3 regions of the Leclercia sp. CFBP8987 genome follow, and region 3 is predicted to be linked to each of the others. Evidence: predicted binding sites of a transcription regulator. Region 3 holds the regulator's gene; each other region holds the start of a gene.
The links. The regulator PurR, encoded in region 3, represses purine synthesis genes. The targets are predictions, from matches to a motif close to CANGCAAACGTTTGCNTG.

Region 1 (6,275 bases), 1.6 Mb from region 3:
GGCTTTTCAGGTACGGAAAATGTCTGACCAGAATCGTATTTCCGTCGTGAACAGTCACAATCTCTACCGGTGTAAAATACTGCCAGAGCAGATAGCCACAGCCTGCGACAGCGATAACGTCCGCTATCAACCGCTTATTCACCCCGCCTCCAGTTTAATATGACTCATATTTCAGCCCGTAATTCCTACTCCATCTCACATCGAAAAGTGGTTTTCTATCAATACACCGAGCCTCTGTCGACATGTCATTGAAACAAAAAACCTCATCTGTAAACCACAGCAAGCTTTCGTTCGGTTCAGTACGATATCCATTCCCAAAATCCATAATCAAAACGTGATAGAAGCCGTCTTCATCTTTGTGTGGAATCCCGTATTTTTCCTGAATCATGTCCTTATTAGCTTCCCACCAGTCTATCCGACGGCTTTTCAGGTACGGAAAATGTCTGACCAATATTTTATAACTGTCATGAACTGCTACAATCTCCACTGGGGTCTGATACTGCCATAGCAGATAACCCCCGGAAGCTGCAGCAATGATGCCCGCGATCAGCCGTTTATTCACCTCTCCTCCCGCTAATTTCCACGGTCGCATTCATCTCGGTGATAAATGGCCTGTAGCCATATTTCATATAGCGCTGCAGCACAAACCAGATACGAAAAAGTCGCCCCTCACGGTAAATAGGGTTCAGGATATCTGCATCATCAAGTCCGAAGTGATCCTGAATTCGGTAATGCACCTTTGCTCGGTAGTGGTCACCCATCACCTCCAGTGATTCCAGCGTAATATGCGTGGCCCAGGTATCATGGACGGTAATCACCAGCCCGTTAGTCCGGTCGACCAGATGGTCAAATTTAGGTAATACAGCATCATTGACGTCATTAAAGTTGCCCTTGTCGTCGAATAATACGCTTTCTTTACGCTGCGGGATAAAGCCATATTCGTAGCTCACAGCATCATCCAAAGCCTTTTTAATCTTCAACAACGAGCTTTTTTCAGAACGGTCATTCAAAATCTGCTCTTTAAGCGCCTTATCCAACAGAGGGCTACTGTACGGCCTACCGCTGTTACCCTGCATATGGCTGATCATCTCTGTGATGATGTCCTGATATTCCCCCTGAAACGAGAATACCTTCGCCAGCCCCCGGAACTCATCAAACATCAGCCGGGCGCTTTCATCCCGGCTGATAATGACCGGCTTACTCTCCGTCAGGTTGCCCGGATAAAATCCGCCATACGGACTGGTGGGAGCTGACGGTGCAAGGGTTAGCGTATACGGGTTCACTTTTGCCGAGACATCCGTCAGGCCAAAGCGCCCTTTCAGCACCTCCTCGCTCAGATCGCCGCAATGCATGTCCTTCGCGTCATAATCATCCATAAGGCGCTTCGTGGTATAAATCCGCACCGGAAGCGGCAGAGGTTCAGGCGGTGCTTCTGCCGGTACAGCAGCCGTTGGCCGGGCTTTCGCCGTCTGGGCGTATTGCACCGGCTCTGCCCCGGATGCAACCGTCATCATCATCGGGTCTGACACCTCAACCACACCCGGCGCGATGAGCCAGTTTGTCCCTGTCGTGCACCCGCAGCGAATGGCGGAACCGTCTACCGCAACCGCCACCATATTTGTCTGCCGGTGATCTCCGCTGACGATCACCCCGACCTCGCCGCATTTCGGGCAGTGCGAGGTTTTATCCCCGATATAGAGTTTCAGCTTCCCCATCACCGACATGCCGGGACGGGAGGCATAGCAGACAGAGCCCGTGGACGTTTTATCCCCGTCAAGCCCGACGTTTTTACCGTGAACGATACAGCCTCTGTTGACCCACATCGTCTTCAGACTCCTTTCGCCAGAAACGACTCGTCCATCGGCATACCGTCACGCTCAACCAGCATACCGGTTGCCTGCGGTGTACTGATAATCTGGTCGCCGTTGCTCAGAAGGCTGTCCACAAGCGCAATCCCGCGCTCGTTTTTAGTGATGTTCTTTCCGCAGCCGTTGATAATCCGTGCGTTAGTGCCGTCAGGGTAAACCACCTCATCGCCTTCCAGCGCGATATTGACCCTGCGCCCGCCCTCAAGCTCAATCTCACCACCATTCCATGCTGCCCGCACCACACCACCTCGTGCTGTCAGACTGCCATCAACGGCAATCCGGAAAATCGCCGTCGCCGGATGATCACACATAAAAGCTTCCTGTGCTTCGACAAGCTCCCGTGCGCTATCCGGCATCGCCGCTTTCTGCTCTGCTGAGAACGGCGGCATTGATAATGAAGCCGCCATTTCTGGGGGCAGTTCATTGGTGTATTGCTGTGACATATAAAATCCTTTTTGTTTGTGTGGTTAATAAGTATCCCATCATACACTGGGTAGCTTCAGGGTAAATAGCTTTACCTGTCGCCAATATTGGACCTCCTCAGCGGGAAAATTTCTCTTACAGCCTGTCGGAAAAGCCAGTGATGAAGGTGGTATACGTTCTCAAAGCTCGATGCAGAAGGTGCGCCTTTATTGCGCTCGGAGCGGGGCTGACAGTATCTGATGGCAGGCTATCAGGCTTAATTGAAGGCCAGAGCATGAAGCGAAGCATATTGTGCAAAGGGAAATGCTTGAATAATGCTCTGATAGAGAAATCTATCTGGAGCGGACAAACCTGAAATTAAAAGGCCTGAGTCCGGTAGACTACCGAACCCAGGCCCTGAAAACCGCTTAACATGAACAGTCCAACTTTATGGGCTTATTCCAGAAGAGGGGCTTTTTGCATTACAGCACCTTATGCGGGCCGAAGCATTCGTAATGAATGTTCTCTTTATTCACCCCCAGCTCAACCAACTGCGCCGCGGCATACTGCATAAACGCCACCGGGCCACAAACGTAGAACTGCATCTCCGGCGCGTGGAAGTGATCTTTATGCTGGCTTAACGCCATCAGACCTTCGCTGTCGAAGCGCGCTGCGGCGCGGTCATCGTCTGTCGGCAGGCGATACCAGGTATGCGCGGTAAAGTGCGGCAGACCGGCAGCCAGAGTTTTCACTTCATCAGAAAACGCATGCACTTCGCCATTTTCTGCGGCGTGGAACCAGTTCACCTGCGCCTGATGTTGCGATTTCGCCAGGGTATCCAGCATCGCCAGCATTGGAGTCTGACCGACACCCGCGGAGATCAGCGTCACTGGCGTATTAGCATCCACCGCCATAAAGAAATCACCCGCCGGTGCGGCCAGATGTACCACATCACCGACGTTGGCTTCGTTGTGCAGCCAGGTCGAGACCTGACCACCTTCCTCGCGTTTCACCGCAATACGATAGCCTTTGCCGTTTGGCTTGCGGGTCAGGGAGTACTGGCGGATCTCCTGATGCGGGAAGCCTTCAGGCTTCAGCCACACGCCCAGATACTGGCCCGGCTGGTAATCGGCAACCGGCTGACCGTCGACCGGCTCAAATTCAAAGCTGGTAATAAGCTGGCTGCGCGGCGTTTTTTCCACGATACGGAAGGCGCGGGTGCCCTCCCAGCCGCCGTTCTTGCTGGCGTTTTCGCTGTAGATCTGCGCTTCACGTTTGATAAACACGTTGGCCAGCACGCCGTAAGCTTTGCCCCACGCGTCCAGCACTTCCTGGCCCGGGCTGAACATCTCATCCAGCGTCGCCAGCAGGTGGCTGCCCACGATGTTGTACTGCTCGGGTTTGATCTGGAAGCTGGTGTGTTTCTGGGCAATTTTTTCCACCGCTGGCAGCAGCGCCGGCAGGTTCTCAATGTTGCTGGCGTAGGCGGCAATGGCGTTGAATAACGCTTCACGCTGATCGCCGTTACGCTGGTTGCTCATGTTGAAAATCTCTTTGAGCTCCGGGTTGTGCGCGAACATGCGATCGTAAAAATGGGCGGTAAGTTTCGGGCCGGTTTCAACCAGCAGGGGAATGGTGGCTTTAACGGTAGCGATGGTTTGAGCGTCTAACATAGCAGCTTCCTTCAAATGTTACTTTAATGATGTATTTTATATGCATCTTATAAAAAATAACCCTGCGTTGTAAATGGTTCTTTGCAACGTGAATTAACTGCATCACAAACCTGAAAAGAAATCCAGTTTACAGGGTGAGAGCGTTATTGCTCAAACCCTTGCGTGGCGGGTAGGTAAACGTTTGCGTAAAATCGTTTGTCAAGACCTGTTATCACTCTGCTAATCAGTTATACTGTTGCCCGTCGTCCAACTGGACCGCCTTTTTCAGGCAAAAATTTACTTGTTAGCTGAGTCAGGAGATGCGGATGTTAAAGCGTGAAATGAACATTGCCGATTATGATGCCGAACTGTGGCAGGCTATGGAGCAGGAAAAAGTACGTCAGGAAGAGCACATCGAACTGATCGCCTCCGAAAACTACACCAGCCCGCGCGTGATGCAGGCGCAGGGCTCTCAGCTGACCAACAAATACGCTGAAGGTTACCCGGGCAAGCGCTACTACGGCGGTTGCGAGTATGTGGATATCGTTGAGCAGCTGGCGATCGACCGTGCCAAAGAGCTGTTTGGCGCAGACTACGCTAACGTGCAGCCGCACTCCGGCTCTCAGGCTAACTTCGCTGTTTACACCGCGCTGCTGCAGCCGGGCGACACCGTGCTGGGTATGAACCTGGCGCAGGGCGGTCACCTGACTCACGGCTCCCCGGTTAACTTCTCCGGCAAACTCTACAACATCATCCCTTACGGTATTGATGAGACCGGTAAAATTGACTACGAAGACATGGCGAAGCAGGCTAAAGAGCACAAACCGAAGATGATCATCGGTGGCTTCTCTGCTTACTCCGGCGTGGTTGACTGGGCAAAAATGCGTGAAATCGCCGACAGCATCGGCGCATACCTGTTCGTCGACATGGCGCACGTGGCGGGTCTGATCGCCGCAGGCGTTTACCCGAACCCGGTTCCACACGCTCACGTGGTCACCACCACCACCCACAAAACCCTGGCGGGTCCACGCGGTGGACTGATCCTGGCGAAGGGCGGCGACGACGATCTGTATAAGAAACTGAACTCTGCGGTATTCCCAAGCGCGCAGGGCGGCCCGCTGATGCACGTGATCGCAGCCAAAGCTGTGGCGCTGAAAGAAGCGATGGAGCCTGAGTTCAAAGTTTACCAGCAGCAGGTTGCCAAAAACGCCAAAGCGATGGTGGAAGTGTTCCTGAACCGTGGCTACAAAGTGGTCTCCGGCGGCACTGAAAACCACCTGTTCCTGCTGGATCTGGTGGATAAAAACCTGACCGGTAAAGAAGCTGACGCTGCCCTGGGCCGCGCCAACATCACCGTCAACAAAAACAGCGTACCAAACGATCCGAAGAGCCCATTCGTGACTTCCGGTATCCGTATCGGTTCTCCGGCTGTGACTCGCCGCGGCTTTAAAGAAGCGGAAGTGAAAGAGCTGGCTGGCTGGATGTGTGACGTGCTGGACAACATCAATGACGAAGCCGTTATCGAACGCGTGAAAGCCAAAGTGCTCGATATCTGCTCGCGCTTCCCGGTTTACGCCTAATTCTGCCCCGCAGAACAAAAAGGCCGCTTATGCGGCCTTTTTTTATGGCTAACGTCGGTCGATGGAGATAGCCCCCGGCCCGGCGACCGCCAGCAGCAGAAACCCGCCGGCGATACTGATGTTCTTGAAGAAATTAATCATGTTCGGCATCACCGCATCGCCGCTCATATCCCAGTAGTGGTGACCAATCACCGCCGTACCCAGGGTATAAAAGACAAACAGCACCGCCAGTGGACGGGTAAAAAAGCCGAGCACGATCAGAATGGCGGCGGGCACCTCCATGATCACCGCCACGATGGCCGCCAGCATCGGCATCGGGGCGCCGAGCTTCGCCATGTACTGCACCGTGCCGTCAAAACCAAACATCTTCGGCACGCCAAAAATAATAAACAGCAGGATCAGAGCGAGGCGGGCGATCAACAGGATCAGCGCCCGGGAGTGACCGAAATCGAAATAGCGTAATCTGTTCATGGCAGGCTCGATATGAGTGGGATTTATCTTAAAGCTAATACACAAAATGCCGGTCCGCCATTCAGGTTTTCTTCATAAATCAGGCATCAGGGTGATGTAAATTTTCCTGTCTGCGGCAGGTTCCCGTCAGCCTGCCTCCAGCGCATCCTCCACAAACAGATAACCAATACCGATAATCTGCTGCTGCCGGGTTAAGCCGCCAAAAGCGATCTCCGTTTGCCGGTTACGCACCGCATCCCCCTGATCGAAGGGTGTAAAGCCGATCTGGCGATTAATGGTTTGCAGCCAGCGTTCGCCGAAGG
Region 2 (6,275 bases), 1.6 Mb from region 3:
CCAGCAGTTTGCGTTGCGCCACCAGCGCCTGAATGGCGTCGTAGAAGCCTTTCAGCTGCGCTACGTCGCGTACATCTGCCGCCTTGTCACCCAGCTGACGGTAAACCTGCGCCAGCGCGGTGGCACCCAGCGTGTTGTGACCTTTACCCAGGTCAATCAGCAGCAGGGCGTTGTCTTCGGTAGAAAGCTGCGGCGTGATGGTATGACGCACATCTTCCACGCGGGCAAACGCAGTAATAACCAGCGACAGCGGAGAGGTCATCTCGCGCTGCTCGCTGCCTTCCTGCCAGCGGGTCTTCATCGACATGGAGTCTTTACCCACCGGAATGGTCAGACCCAGCGCCGGACAGAGCTCCTCACCCACCGCTTTCACCGCTTCGTACAGCCCGGCGTCTTCACCCGGGTGACCGGCTGCGGCCATCCAGTTTGCGGAGAGTTTGATGCGTTTGATGTCGCCAATCTGCGTGGCAGCGATATTGGTCAGCGCTTCACCTACCGCCAGACGGGCAGAGGCGGCGAAGTCCAGCAGGGCAACCGGGGAGCGTTCGCCCAGCGCCATCGCTTCACCGTAGTAGCTGTCGAGGCTAGCGGTGGTCACCGCGCAGTTCGCCACCGGCACCTGCCACGGGCCAACCATCTGATCGCGGGCAACCATGCCGGTCACGGTGCGGTCGCCGATGGTGACAAGGAAGGTTTTCTCCGCCACGGCCGGGAGATGCAGAACGCGGTTAACCGCCTCGGCAACGGTCACACCCTGCAGGTTGAGGGCTTTGCCGCTGGCCTTGCGGGTCTGTACGTCGCGGGTCATCTTCGGCGTTTTACCCAACAGCACATCCAGCGGCAGGTCAATCGGCTGGTTGTCGAAATGGGTATCGCTCAGGGAGAGGTGCATCTCTTCGGTGGCTTCACCGATCACCGCATACGGGGCGCGCTCGCGGCGGCACAGCTCATCGAACAGCGGCAGCTGATCCGGGGCCACCGCCAGCACGTAGCGCTCCTGGGATTCGTTACACCAGATCTCCAGCGGGCTCATGCCTGGCTCATCGCTCAGGATGTCGCGCAGATTGAAGCGACCGCCGCGGTTGCCGTCGCTCACCAGCTCCGGCATGGCGTTGGAGAGACCGCCCGCGCCGACGTCGTGAATAAACAGAATTGGGTTGGCGTCGCCCAGCTGCCAGCAGCGGTCGATCACTTCCTGGCAACGGCGCTCCATCTCCGGGTTGTCGCGCTGTACGGAGGCAAAATCGAGATCCGCATCAGACTGGCCGGAGGCCATAGAGGAAGCCGCCCCGCCGCCCAGACCGATGTTCATCGCCGGACCGCCGAGTACGATCAGCTTCGCACCCACCACGATCTCGCCTTTCTGCACGTGATCGGCGCGGATGTTGCCGATCCCGCCCGCCAGCATGATCGGTTTGTGGTAGCCGCGCAGCTCTTCGCCGTTGTGGCTCTCCACTTTCTCTTCGTAGGTACGGAAATAGCCGTTCAGGGCCGGACGACCAAATTCGTTGTTAAACGCCGCGCCGCCCAGCGGGCCGTCGGTCATGATATCAAGCGCAGTCACAATGCGCTCCGGCTTACCGAAATCCTCTTCCCATGGCTGTTCAAAGCCCGGAATACGCAGGTTGGAAACGGAGAAGCCCACCAGACCCGCTTTTGGTTTTGCCCCACGACCGGTAGCGCCTTCGTCACGAATTTCGCCGCCGGAACCGGTCGCTGCACCCGGCCACGGCGAGATCGCCGTCGGGTGGTTATGGGTTTCGACCTTCATCAGGATATGCGCAGGCTCGTGATGGAAGTCATAGCGCCCTGCTTCGCGATCGGCGAAGAAGCGGCCCACCTCGGAACCTTCCATCACCGCGGCGTTGTCTTTATAAGCAGACAGCACGTGGTCAGGGGTTTTCTCCATGGTGTTTTTGATCATTTTGAACAACGACTTCGGCTGCTGCTCGCCGTCAATAACCCAGTCGGCGTTGAAGATCTTGTGGCGGCAGTGCTCGGAGTTAGCTTGGGCGAACATATAGAGTTCGATGTCGTTCGGGTTGCGGTTGAGCTTAACGAACGCGTCCTGCAGGTAGTCGATTTCATCTTCCGCCAGCGCCAGGCCCAGACGCAGGTTGGCATCAATCAGCGCCTGACGGCCTTCACCCAGCAGGTCCACGCTCTGGACGGGGGCTGGCTGGTGGTGGGAGAAGAGCTGCTGCGCGTCGTCCAGAGAGGCAAACACGCTCTCCATCATGCGGTCGTGCAGTTCGGTTGCCACAACGGCCCACTGCGCGTCAGTCAGGGTAGAGGCTTCAACATAATACGCCACGCCGCGCTCCAGACGGTCAATCTGGCTCAGACCACAGTTGCGGGCGATATCGGTTGCTTTAGAAGACCAGGGGGAGATGGTGCCCGGACGAGGCGTAACCAGCAGAAGTTTACCGTTTGGGGTATGGCTGCTCAGGCTTGGGCCATACTTCAGCAGGCGTTCAAGCCGGACCAAATCCTCTGCCGTTAAGGGAGCATTCAGGTCAGCAAAATGGACATACTCAGCGTAAATATTGCTTACCGGAAGGTCGGCCGCCTGAAAACGTGCCAGCAGTTTGTTGATACGGAAGGCAGACAGTGCAGGCGAACCACGCAGAATTTCCATCATAAGTCTCTCGTCTTCGAAGCGCCGGAGGCGCTTACAGTGTGCGCAAGGGGGAAAACGGGCGCCATTATAGTGGATCCTGAGCGCCGACGAAACCGTTTGCGTCGTAATAAAATCGACGCCGTCATTTAACCATTGGTGTTGCCTATCCCGCTAATAAGTTGCCAAGTGGCGTAACTTTACGCAAAATGCCGCGAAATCTTTGGTAATACTTGTTTTTACTGTGGCGACGACAAAGCAGAATAATAGACAGCGCATAGAATCAACTTATTGAAAAAATTAAAGATTAATTATCTGTTCATCGGCATCGTAACCTTGCTGCTGGCAGCGGCCCTTTGGCCTTCAATCCCCTGGTTCGGCAAGGCCGAAAATCGCATCGCCGCCATTCAGGCGCGGGGGGAGCTGCGCGTCAGTACCCTCTCCTCGCCGTTGACCTACAGCGCCATCAACAACAAAGCGATTGGCCTGGACTACGAGCTGGCACAGCACTTTGCTGACTATCTGGGCGTTAAGCTCAGGATCACCGTGCGCCAGAACATCAGCCAGCTGTTTGACGACCTGGATAATGGCAAGGCCGATATGCTGGCCGCCGGACTGGTCTATAACAGCGAGCGCAGCAAAAACTATCAGCCTGGCCCCACCTATTACTCCGTCTCGCAGCAGCTGGTCTATCGCGTCGGCAGCCTGCGCCCGCGCACCCTTGCCAGCCTCAGCGCTGAACAGCTCACCGTCGCCCCGGGGCATGTGGTGATTGACGACCTGCGGGCGCTGAAAGAGAAGAAGTACCCTGACCTCAACTGGACGGTGGATGAGAAGCTCGGCACTACGGCGCTGCTGCAGCAGGTCATCGACGGCAAACTGCCCTACACCATCGCAGACTCGGTAGCCATCAGCCTGTTCCAGCGTGTTCATCCTGAACTGGCAGTGGCGCTGGACGTCACTGACGAGCAGCCCGTCACCTGGTTCAGCCCGCTCGATGGTGACCAGACGCTCTCTGCCGCGATGCTCGATTTCTTCAACGGGATGAATGAGGACGGCACCCTGGCGCGTCTGGAGGAGAAATACCTCGGCCATGGGGATGACTTTGACTATGTCGATACCCGCAGCTTCCTGCGGGCGGTGGATAATGTGCTGCCGGATCTGCAGCCGCTGTTTGAGAAGTACGCCCAGGAGATCGACTGGCGCCTGCTGGCCGCTATCTCCTATCAGGAGTCGCACTGGGATGCCCTCGCCACCTCACCCACCGGGGTGCGCGGCCTGATGATGCTGACCAAAAACACCGCCCAGAGCCTGGGCCTGACCGACCGTACCGATGCCGAGCAGAGCATCAGCGGCGGGGCGCGCTATCTGCAGGCGATGATGGATAAGGTGCCGGAGACAGTACCGGAAGAGGAGCGGATCTGGTTTGCGCTGGCGGCCTACAACATGGGCTATGCCCATATGATCGACGCCCGCGCCCTGACGGCCAAAACCAAAGGCAACCCCAACAGTTGGGCAGACGTCAAACAGCGCCTGCCGATGCTGAGCCTGAAGCCGTATTACAGCAAGTTAACCTATGGCTATGCGCGTGGGCACGAGGCGTACGCCTACGTGGAGAATATCCGCAAATACCAGATAAGCCTGGTGGGGTATCTGATGGAGAAAGAGAGAGAGGCGCAGGCGGCCCAGCAGCTGGCGCAAAGTTATCCGGTGGTATCGCCGGATGAACTTACTCGCCCGATAACTTCGATTCTGCCTTTTGTTGCTTTTTCTGCTGACGCCGCATTCGAAAGAACTCACTTAGCATCTCCGAACACGCTGGTGCCAGCACCCCGCCCATCACGTTGACCTGATGATTCATGCCGGGATGTCTGAGCACATCCAGCAGCGAACCTGCCGCCCCGGTTTTTTCATCCCGCGCGCCATACACCACCGTGCCGATTCGGCTGTGGATCATGGCGCCGGAGCACATCACGCAGGGTTCGAGCGTGACATAGAGGGTGGTATCCAGCAGGCGGTAGTTTTGCAGCACCAGACCGCCCTGGCGCAGAGCCATAATTTCGGCATGGGCAGTGGGATCGTGACGCCCAATCGGGCGGTTCCAGCCTTCGCCAATCACCTGGTTATTGTGGACCAGCACGGCGCCCACCGGGACTTCACCCTCTTCCCAGGCGCGTTTGGCAAGCTGGAGCGCATGGCGCATCCAGTATTCATGATTAAGTTCAAGGTCGGACAACGCAGCATACTCCAGTCTGAAAAGCGGGCGCATTATACACACCCGCTATGCATAATCACAAAATCATTCCAGTTGCTGAAGTTCGCCAAGGGGGGTGACGCGCCAGCGGTGCTGGCAGAAGTACAGGAGGGGGTTATCCTGCTTGCTGTCGCTGTAGCCGCTGTAGAGGCGCAGCGGGGTACCAATTTTCTTCTCCAGCTGCACCACCTTCTCGTGGCCGAGGCAGCGCATGGTCAGCACCCAGCCACCGTATGCGCGCCCCATCTGGGTGGCGATCAGGTTGACGCGTGGCAGCCAGGGGGTATCGAAATAGACCTGCTCCACCAGCGACTGCGGCGAGCCGGTAATCAGCCAGATGTCAGCATCGTTGGCGTTGAGGTAGTTGGTGAGCCGCTCCTGCACCACCGGGAAGGCGGTGACATGCCCGCGAAACCAGCTGACAAACTCTTTCTCCAGCTGTTTAAGGCGCGCTTCGCTGTGGCCGAAGGTGCAGCCCCACAGCAGCAGGCTCATCGGCCAGCGGGCGGCGCGGCCTTTAACCAGCAACACGCCGCCGATGATGGGTAACAGAGGCAACACGAGCAGGGCATTCAGGGGTTGTCGGCGCAGTAAATAGCGCATAAATGTGCCGAACATATCCTGCTGATGCAGCGTTCCGTCCAGATCAAAAAAGACTACGCGACGCTCGTGATTGGCCAAACCTTACTCCTCTGGATCAGTAAACCCTAACAGCCAGGTAAACAGGAACCCGGCGATAACCGCTACCAGATAGCCTAACAGATAGAGCATGACTTTTCCGGTCACGATGGTTAATGCCAGCGGTAATCCGGAAATACCGAAGGTAATAACGGTCGCCACTTTCCAGTAACTGATGAGCGCCCCACCGACCGCACCACCAAGACAGGCACCGATAAACGGCTTGCCCAGCGGCAGGGTCACGCCGAAGATCAGCGGTTCACCGATCCCCAGCAGCCCGACCGGCAGCGCCCCTTTGATGACCTTTTTCAGGCGTTCATTCCGGGTTTTCATCAGCACCGCAATTGCCGCGCCGATCTGCCCGACACCGGCCATCGCCAGAATAGGCAGCAGCGCGTTGTAACCATGCGCCTGCACCAGCTCAACGTGGATCGGCACCAGGCCCTGATGTAAGCCGGTCAACACCAGCGGCAGGAAGGTGCCCGACAGTACCCCGCCCACGAGGAAGCCACCGCGATCGATAGCCCAGGAGGCGCCATGGGCGATGGATTCCGAGATCACGCCACCCAGCGGTTGCAGGGCGATAATCGCCACGCTGCCGGTGATTAAGGTTGTCAGCAGCGGATTAAAGATCAGCTCCAGCGAGCCCGGCAGGAGGTTGCGCAGCCGTTTCTCGATCCAGCACATCAACACCACCACCAGCAGCACGGCGATCACCCCACCCCG
Region 3 (6,275 bases):
GCAAACCGGCTCGGGTTGTTTTCGCCCGGAGGCAAAGACCAGAATAAGTCCCAGGGCTGCAATAATCGCCCCCATCACCGGGACAAAGCTGTAACCCATCCCGCTGGAAATAACTGCCCCACCGGCAGCCGCCCCCAGCGCATTCCCCAGGTTAAAAGCACCGATATTTACCGACGACGATAAGCCTGGCGCATCGCTGGCCACGCGCATAACGCGCATCTGCAGCGGCGGAACCACCGCAAAGGTCGCCATACCCCAGACTACCATCGCCACGGCCGCGCCCACTTCACTACGCGCCAGCCACGGAATAGCCAGCATGATCACGATCAGCAGGAGTAAAAAGCCTTTCAGGGTGCCGCTCACAGACTTGTCCGCCAGTTTGCCGCCAAGATAGTTGCCGATGGAGAAACCAACGCCAATCAGCACCAGCATGGCGGTGATAAAGGCCGGCGTCGCCTGGTTGATATCATGCAGCACCGGGGCAATGTAGGTGTAGAGCGTAAACATCGCGCCAGCCCCGAGCACGGTGGTCAGCAACGCAGATAACACCTGCGGACGCAGCAGGACCGCCAGCTCTTTGCGCACCTCCGGCTTTTCACCCGCCCCGCCCGCTGGCAGGGAGAAGAACAGCGCGATTATTGAGACCACGCCCAGCAGCGCGGTGGCCAGGAAAGACATGCGCCAGCCAATCACTTCACCCATCCAGGTTGCGGCCGGCACGCCGCCGATATTGGCGATGGTCAGGCCCATAAACATGGTGGCGACGGCGCTGGCCTGCTTGTGCTTCGGCACTACGCTGGCAGCGACCACCGACCCGAGGCCAAAGAAGGCGCCGTGGTTCAGGCTGGTCAGAATTCGGGACAGCATCAGGGTGGTGTAATCCGGGGAGAGCGCCGACAGCACGTTACCGACGGTAAAGATCGCCATCAGGAAGATCAGCGCGTTACGGCGACCGCGATGGGACAGCAGCAGGGTCATCAGCGGCGCACCCACCATCACGCCGATGGCGTAGGCGCTGATCAGCATGCCCGCAGCGGGAATTGAGACATCCACGCCCCGGGCGATAACCGGCAGCAGGCCCATCGGGGAAAATTCGGTTGTGCCGATACCAAAGGCGCCAATGGCCAGGGCCAGCAGCGGAAAATTGATTCTCATACTTCAACTCCAGACACCGTGTCGTCAGGCGACACAGAACAATGAAGGCGAAAGCATGACACCAATCACAAAAAATGAGAAGTTAACAATTTGGCAAAAGATTTTTGCCGGGCGCGTAACAATCAGCGCAGGAACGAGGGAGAGCGGAACTCTCCCGCATCAATCAGTGCAGTGCCGCAGTCAGACCGCTGGCAACAATCAGACTCAGAACAATAATGGTGGTAATCAGCGAAAACTTAAGATCGGTACTCATCAATTTTTCTCCTTTTAATCACCCTATGAAGAGTGAGCCTGCTCATTTTTACACAGTTCCGGGTAAAAATCTTGCTGGATTTAGATTGATATCGGTTTTTGCTCTTCCCCTTTTGGCCAAGATAAGACAAAATTCCACGCTAAATTTATTAGCGTACCGGCCATTGACCCCCTCCTGACGTCCTGTGTCGTTTTCCCGGCGTACCGCAATTCAAATTGCGCAATTAGGGCGAGTGAAGGCAAACGTTTACCTATTGGTTTTTCAGGAGCTTAGATATGGTCTGGAGTGACATCTGATGGCAACAATTAAAGACGTGGCGAAACGCGCAAACGTTTCCACTACAACCGTATCACATGTTATTAACAAAACCCGCTTTGTCGCGGAAGAGACCCGTAACAACGTCTGGGCGGCCATTAAAGAGCTGCACTACTCTCCCAGCGCCGTAGCCCGCAGTCTGAAGGTTAATCACACCAAATCGATCGGCCTGCTGGCGACCAGCAGCGAAGCGCCCTATTTTGCGGAAATTATTGAAGCAGTTGAGAAGAACTGCTTCCAGAAGGGCTACACCCTGATCCTCGGCAACGCCTGGAACAGCCAGGAAAAACAGCGCGCCTATCTGTCGATGATGGCGCAGAAGCGCGTCGACGGCCTGATGGTGATGTGTTCCGAATACCCGGAATCCTTGCTGTCGATGCTGGAAGAGTATCGCAATATTCCGATGGTGGTGATGGACTGGGGCGAAGCGAAGGCCGACTTTACCGACTCGGTGATCGATAACGCCTTTGAGGGCGGCTACATGGCCGGACGTTATCTGATTGAACGCGGTCACCGCGAAATCGGCGTGATCCCGGGAGCGCTGGAGCGCAACACCGGTGCCGGACGTCTGGCGGGCTTTATGAAAGCGATGGAAGAGGCCTTAATCACGGTCCCGGAAAACTGGATCGTGCAGGGCGACTTTGAACCGGAGTCTGGCTACCGCGCCATGCAGCAGATCCTCTCCCAGAGTCCGCGCCCGACCGCCATCTTCTGTGGCGGAGACATTATGGCAATGGGTGCGCTCTGTGCTGCCGATGAGATGGGCCTGCGCGTTCCGCAGGACGTTTCGCTGATCGGGTATGATAACGTGCGCAACGCCCGCTTCTTTACCCCGGCGCTGACCACCATCCACCAGCCAAAAGATTCGCTGGGGGAGACCGCCTTCAACATGCTGCTGGACCGTATCGTCAATAAGCGCGAAGAGTCCCAGTCAATTGAGGTGCATCCGCGCCTGATCGAACGCCGTTCCGTGGCGGATGGTCCGTTCCGCGACTACCGCCGTTAATCCTCTCCGGGAGCCAGCACCTCTGGCTCCCGCAGCCACTCCCGGTTCATCGTTTCACTGTCTCCCAGATAATCCAGCAGCCAGGCCAGGGCCGGTGACATATCGTTTTGTTGCCAGGTCAGGCAGCAGGCCGCATCCGGGAAGGGATTTTCCAGCGTCAGCTCGACCCACTTCCCGCTGTCGATCCACGGCCGGGCAAAATGCACCGGCACCATCCCCACGCACAGACCAGCCGAGAGGCAGGTGGCGGACGATTCCCAGTCCGGAGTGACGATCCGCCGCTGGTTATCCAGCAGCCAGGTGATGCGTTTCGGCAGCGAGCGGGAGGTGTCCTCGCGCACCAGCGAGGGCCAGTTGCGCAGGGTATCATCGCTGAGCGGTCCTTCCATGGCGGCCAGCGGATGATGGTTGGCCACCACGCAGATCCAGCTCAGGGTGCCCATATCACGAAACGCATAGCGCCCCCCGACCGGGATCGCCTGGGTGGCGCCGATCGCCATCTCCACCCTGCCGTCCGCCAGCGCATCCCAGACGCCGTTGAAGACCTCCTGCGAGACCCGCAGCTCGACGTCGGAAAAGTGGCGGTAAAAATCGACAATCATCTGCCGGGTGCGCTCGGGGCGCACGATATTATCCACCGCAATGGAGATATGGCTCCGCCAGCCGTTGGCGATCTGCTGGCACTGTTCGCGGGTGATCTGCATTTTTTTGATAACAGACCGCCCCTCTTTGAGAAACCACGTCCCGGCAGGCGTGAGTTCCACATCCCGGTGACGCCGCTCAAACAGCGGTACCGCCAGCCACTCCTCCAGCTGACGCACGGTGTAGCTGATGGCGGACGGGACGCGATGCAGCTCCTGCGCTGCTCCGCTGAAGCTGCCGTTACGCGCTACAGCATCCACCACTTCAAGAGAATATTCTGACCACATTTTCTGCCTGCAAAATTTTTGAATGCAACCGCCAAATATTAGCGTTTCACAAGCGGGTTTGCACTCCCTACACTCAGCGGCTACCCAAACCTGCGCCCAAACGGAGTAATAAAATAATGACACCCGGGAAAGGATTTTTAGTCTGGCTCGGCGGCTTAAGCGTGCTGGGCTTTCTCGCCACCGATATGTACCTGCCTGCCTTCGCCATCATGCAGGAAGATCTGCAGACCCCAGCGGCGGCCATCAGCGCCAGCCTGAGCCTGTTCCTGGCGGGCTTTGCCTTTGCTCAGCTGCTGTGGGGACCGATGTCCGACCGCTTCGGCCGTAAGCCGGTTTTACTGGCGGGCTTAGCCATTTTCGCTCTCGGCTGCCTCGGTATGCTGTGGGTTCGCGATGCCACCTGGCTGCTGGTGCTGCGCTTCATCCAGGCGGTGGGGGTTTGTGCCGCAGCGGTCACATGGCAGGCGCTGGTGACCGACTACTACCCGGCCTCGCGCACTAACCGTATTTTTGCCACCATCATGCCGCTGGTCGGACTCTCTCCGGCGCTGGCCCCGCTGCTCGGCAGTTGGATCCTCGCCCATTTCAGCTGGCAGGCGATTTTTGCGGTGCTGTTTGTTATCACCCTGGTGCTGATGATCCCGGCCTTTAGCCTGAAGCCAGCGGCAGTGAAAAATGAACAACCTAAACAACGCGTCACCTTTTTATCGCTGTTGCGCTCGCGTACCTATCGCGGCAACGTCCTGATTTATGCCGCCTGCTCTGCGAGCTTCTTCGCCTGGCTGACCGGCTCGCCGTTTATCCTCAGCGACATGGGCTACAGCCCGGCAGCGATCGGCCTGAGCTACGTGCCGCAGACCATCGCCTTCCTGATTGGTGGCTATGGCTGCCGTGCCGCGCTACAGAAATGGCAGGGTCACCAGATGCTGCCGTGGCTGCTGGGCCTGTTTGCCGTCAGCGTGATCGGCACCTGGGCGGTCGGGTTTATCCCGGGCGTGGGCCTGACTGAGCTGCTGATCCCCTTCTGCCTGATGGCGGTGGCGAACGGCGCGATCTACCCAATTGTGGTGGCCCAGGCCCTGCGTCCTTTCCCACAGGCGACCGGCAGCGCCGCCGCGCTGCAGAACACCCTGCAGTTGGGTCTCTGCTTCCTGGCGAGCCTGCTGGTGTCGTGGCTGATTGCCACCCCGCTGCTGACCACTACCAGCGTGATGGTGGCGACTGTGGTGCTGGCGGCGCTGGGCTATCGGATGCAGTACATCCCCGCCAGCCAGCGGGATGACAGCCTGCAGGCCGAATCGTCACGCGCCTGACAGAATATGTAGTTAGCTTGCTAACGATATCCTGTTGAATCACTGCGATATCAGTCCTATACTCACTGAAGCGTTCTGATAAATACTACAAATATTAAGTGTTAACGGGAGCCGGAGCGCTCCCGTTTTACCATGGATGGCCTTTCGGCAAGGGTCCTCTCCCTTCCTCTGTTCTACGTCGGATATTAGCCTCACGGGTCACTCCCGTGAAATTTCTCACTGTCCATAAAGAGCGTCTACGCTGTTTATGGGTTCTGATCACATCAGGTGATGGAGAAGCTATGAGTTCATCGTGTATAGAAGAAGTCAGCATCCGGAATGATGACTGGTTCCGGATCGTCAACGAATTGCTGAGCCGCGCGGGTATCACCATCAACGGCCCGGCATCCTCCGATCTACAAATTAAACACCCCGATTTTTTTAAACGCGTCCTGCAGCAGGGCTCGCTGGGTCTTGGCGAGAGCTATATGGACGGCTGGTGGGAGTGCGAGCGACTGGATATCTTTTTCAACAACGTCCTGCGGGCGGGCCTGGAAACACAGCTTCCCAGCCACCTGAAGGATACGCTACGGATCGCCACTGCCCGCCTGTTCAACCTGCAGAGTAAAAAACGTGCCTGGATCGTTGGCAAAGAGCATTACGATCTCGGGAACGACCTGTTCAGCCGCATGCTCGACCCCACCATGCAGTACTCCTGCGGTTACTGGAAAGAGGCAACCACCCTCGAACAGGCCCAGCAGGATAAATTACGTCTGATTTGTGAAAAACTGCAGCTGAAACCCGGCATGCGGGTGCTCGATATCGGCTGTGGCTGGGGTGGGCTGGCGCATTTTATGGCGCATCACTATGGTGTCAGCGTGGTGGGCGTGACCATCTCCGCTGAACAGCAAAAAATGGCTCAGGCGCGCTGTGAGGGGCTTGATGTCACCATCCTGTTGCAGGATTACCGCGACCTGCGCGACCAGTTCGATCGTATTGTCTCTGTGGGGATGTTTGAACATGTCGGGCCGAAGAACTACCGCACCTATTTTGAGGTGGTGGATCGCAACCTCAAGCCGGATGGTCTGTTTCTGCTGCACACCATCGGTTCACAAAAAACCGATCATCACGTCGACCCGTGGATCGATAAATACATCTTTCCGAATGGCTGTTTACCCTCAGTTCGCCAGATTGCCAATGCCAGCGAAGCCCATTTTGTGATGGAAGACTGGCATAATTTTGGCGCTGATTACGATACGACCCTGATGGCATGGCATGAACGTTTCCTCGCCGCCTGGCCGGAGATCGCAGACAACTATTCCGAA

Region 1: a site for PurR is predicted at 4,114-4,131, ahead of glyA (serine hydroxymethyltransferase). Genes of this name have one in related genera too.
Region 2: a site for PurR is predicted at 2,727-2,744, ahead of purL (phosphoribosylformylglycinamidine synthase). Genes of this name have one in related genera too.

Annotation. Positions count from the first base shown of each region.
Region 1 is NZ_CM188255.1:3,581,718-3,587,992, reverse strand. It holds gene SOM40_RS17230 (hypothetical protein) at 1-58, opposite strand, end outside; gene SOM40_RS17225 (DUF943 family protein) at 155-562, opposite strand; gene SOM40_RS17220 (YPO3983 family protein) at 555-1,715, opposite strand; gene SOM40_RS17215 (PAAR domain-containing protein) at 1,829-2,311, opposite strand; gene hmpA (NO-inducible flavohemoprotein) at 2,753-3,943, opposite strand; gene glyA (serine hydroxymethyltransferase) at 4,249-5,502, shown strand; gene SOM40_RS17200 (DoxX family protein) at 5,551-5,973, opposite strand; gene SOM40_RS17195 (ROK family transcriptional regulator) at 6,100-6,275, opposite strand, start outside.
Region 2 is NZ_CM188255.1:3,594,013-3,600,287, forward strand. It holds gene purL (phosphoribosylformylglycinamidine synthase) at 1-2,641, opposite strand, end outside; gene mltF (membrane-bound lytic murein transglycosylase MltF) at 2,909-4,465, shown strand; gene tadA (tRNA adenosine(34) deaminase TadA) at 4,347-4,886, opposite strand; gene yfhb (phosphatidylglycerophosphatase C) at 4,917-5,552, opposite strand; gene SOM40_RS17275 (PTS transporter subunit EIIC) at 5,556-6,275, opposite strand, start outside.
Region 3 is NZ_CM188255.1:2,021,285-2,027,559, reverse strand. It holds gene SOM40_RS09720 (MFS transporter) at 1-1,155, opposite strand, end outside; gene cydH (cytochrome bd-I oxidase subunit CydH) at 1,319-1,408, opposite strand; gene purR (HTH-type transcriptional repressor PurR) at 1,704-2,729, shown strand; gene punR (DNA-binding transcriptional activator PunR) at 2,726-3,658, opposite strand; gene punC (purine nucleoside transporter PunC) at 3,775-4,971, shown strand; gene cfa (cyclopropane fatty acyl phospholipid synthase) at 5,253-6,275, shown strand, end outside.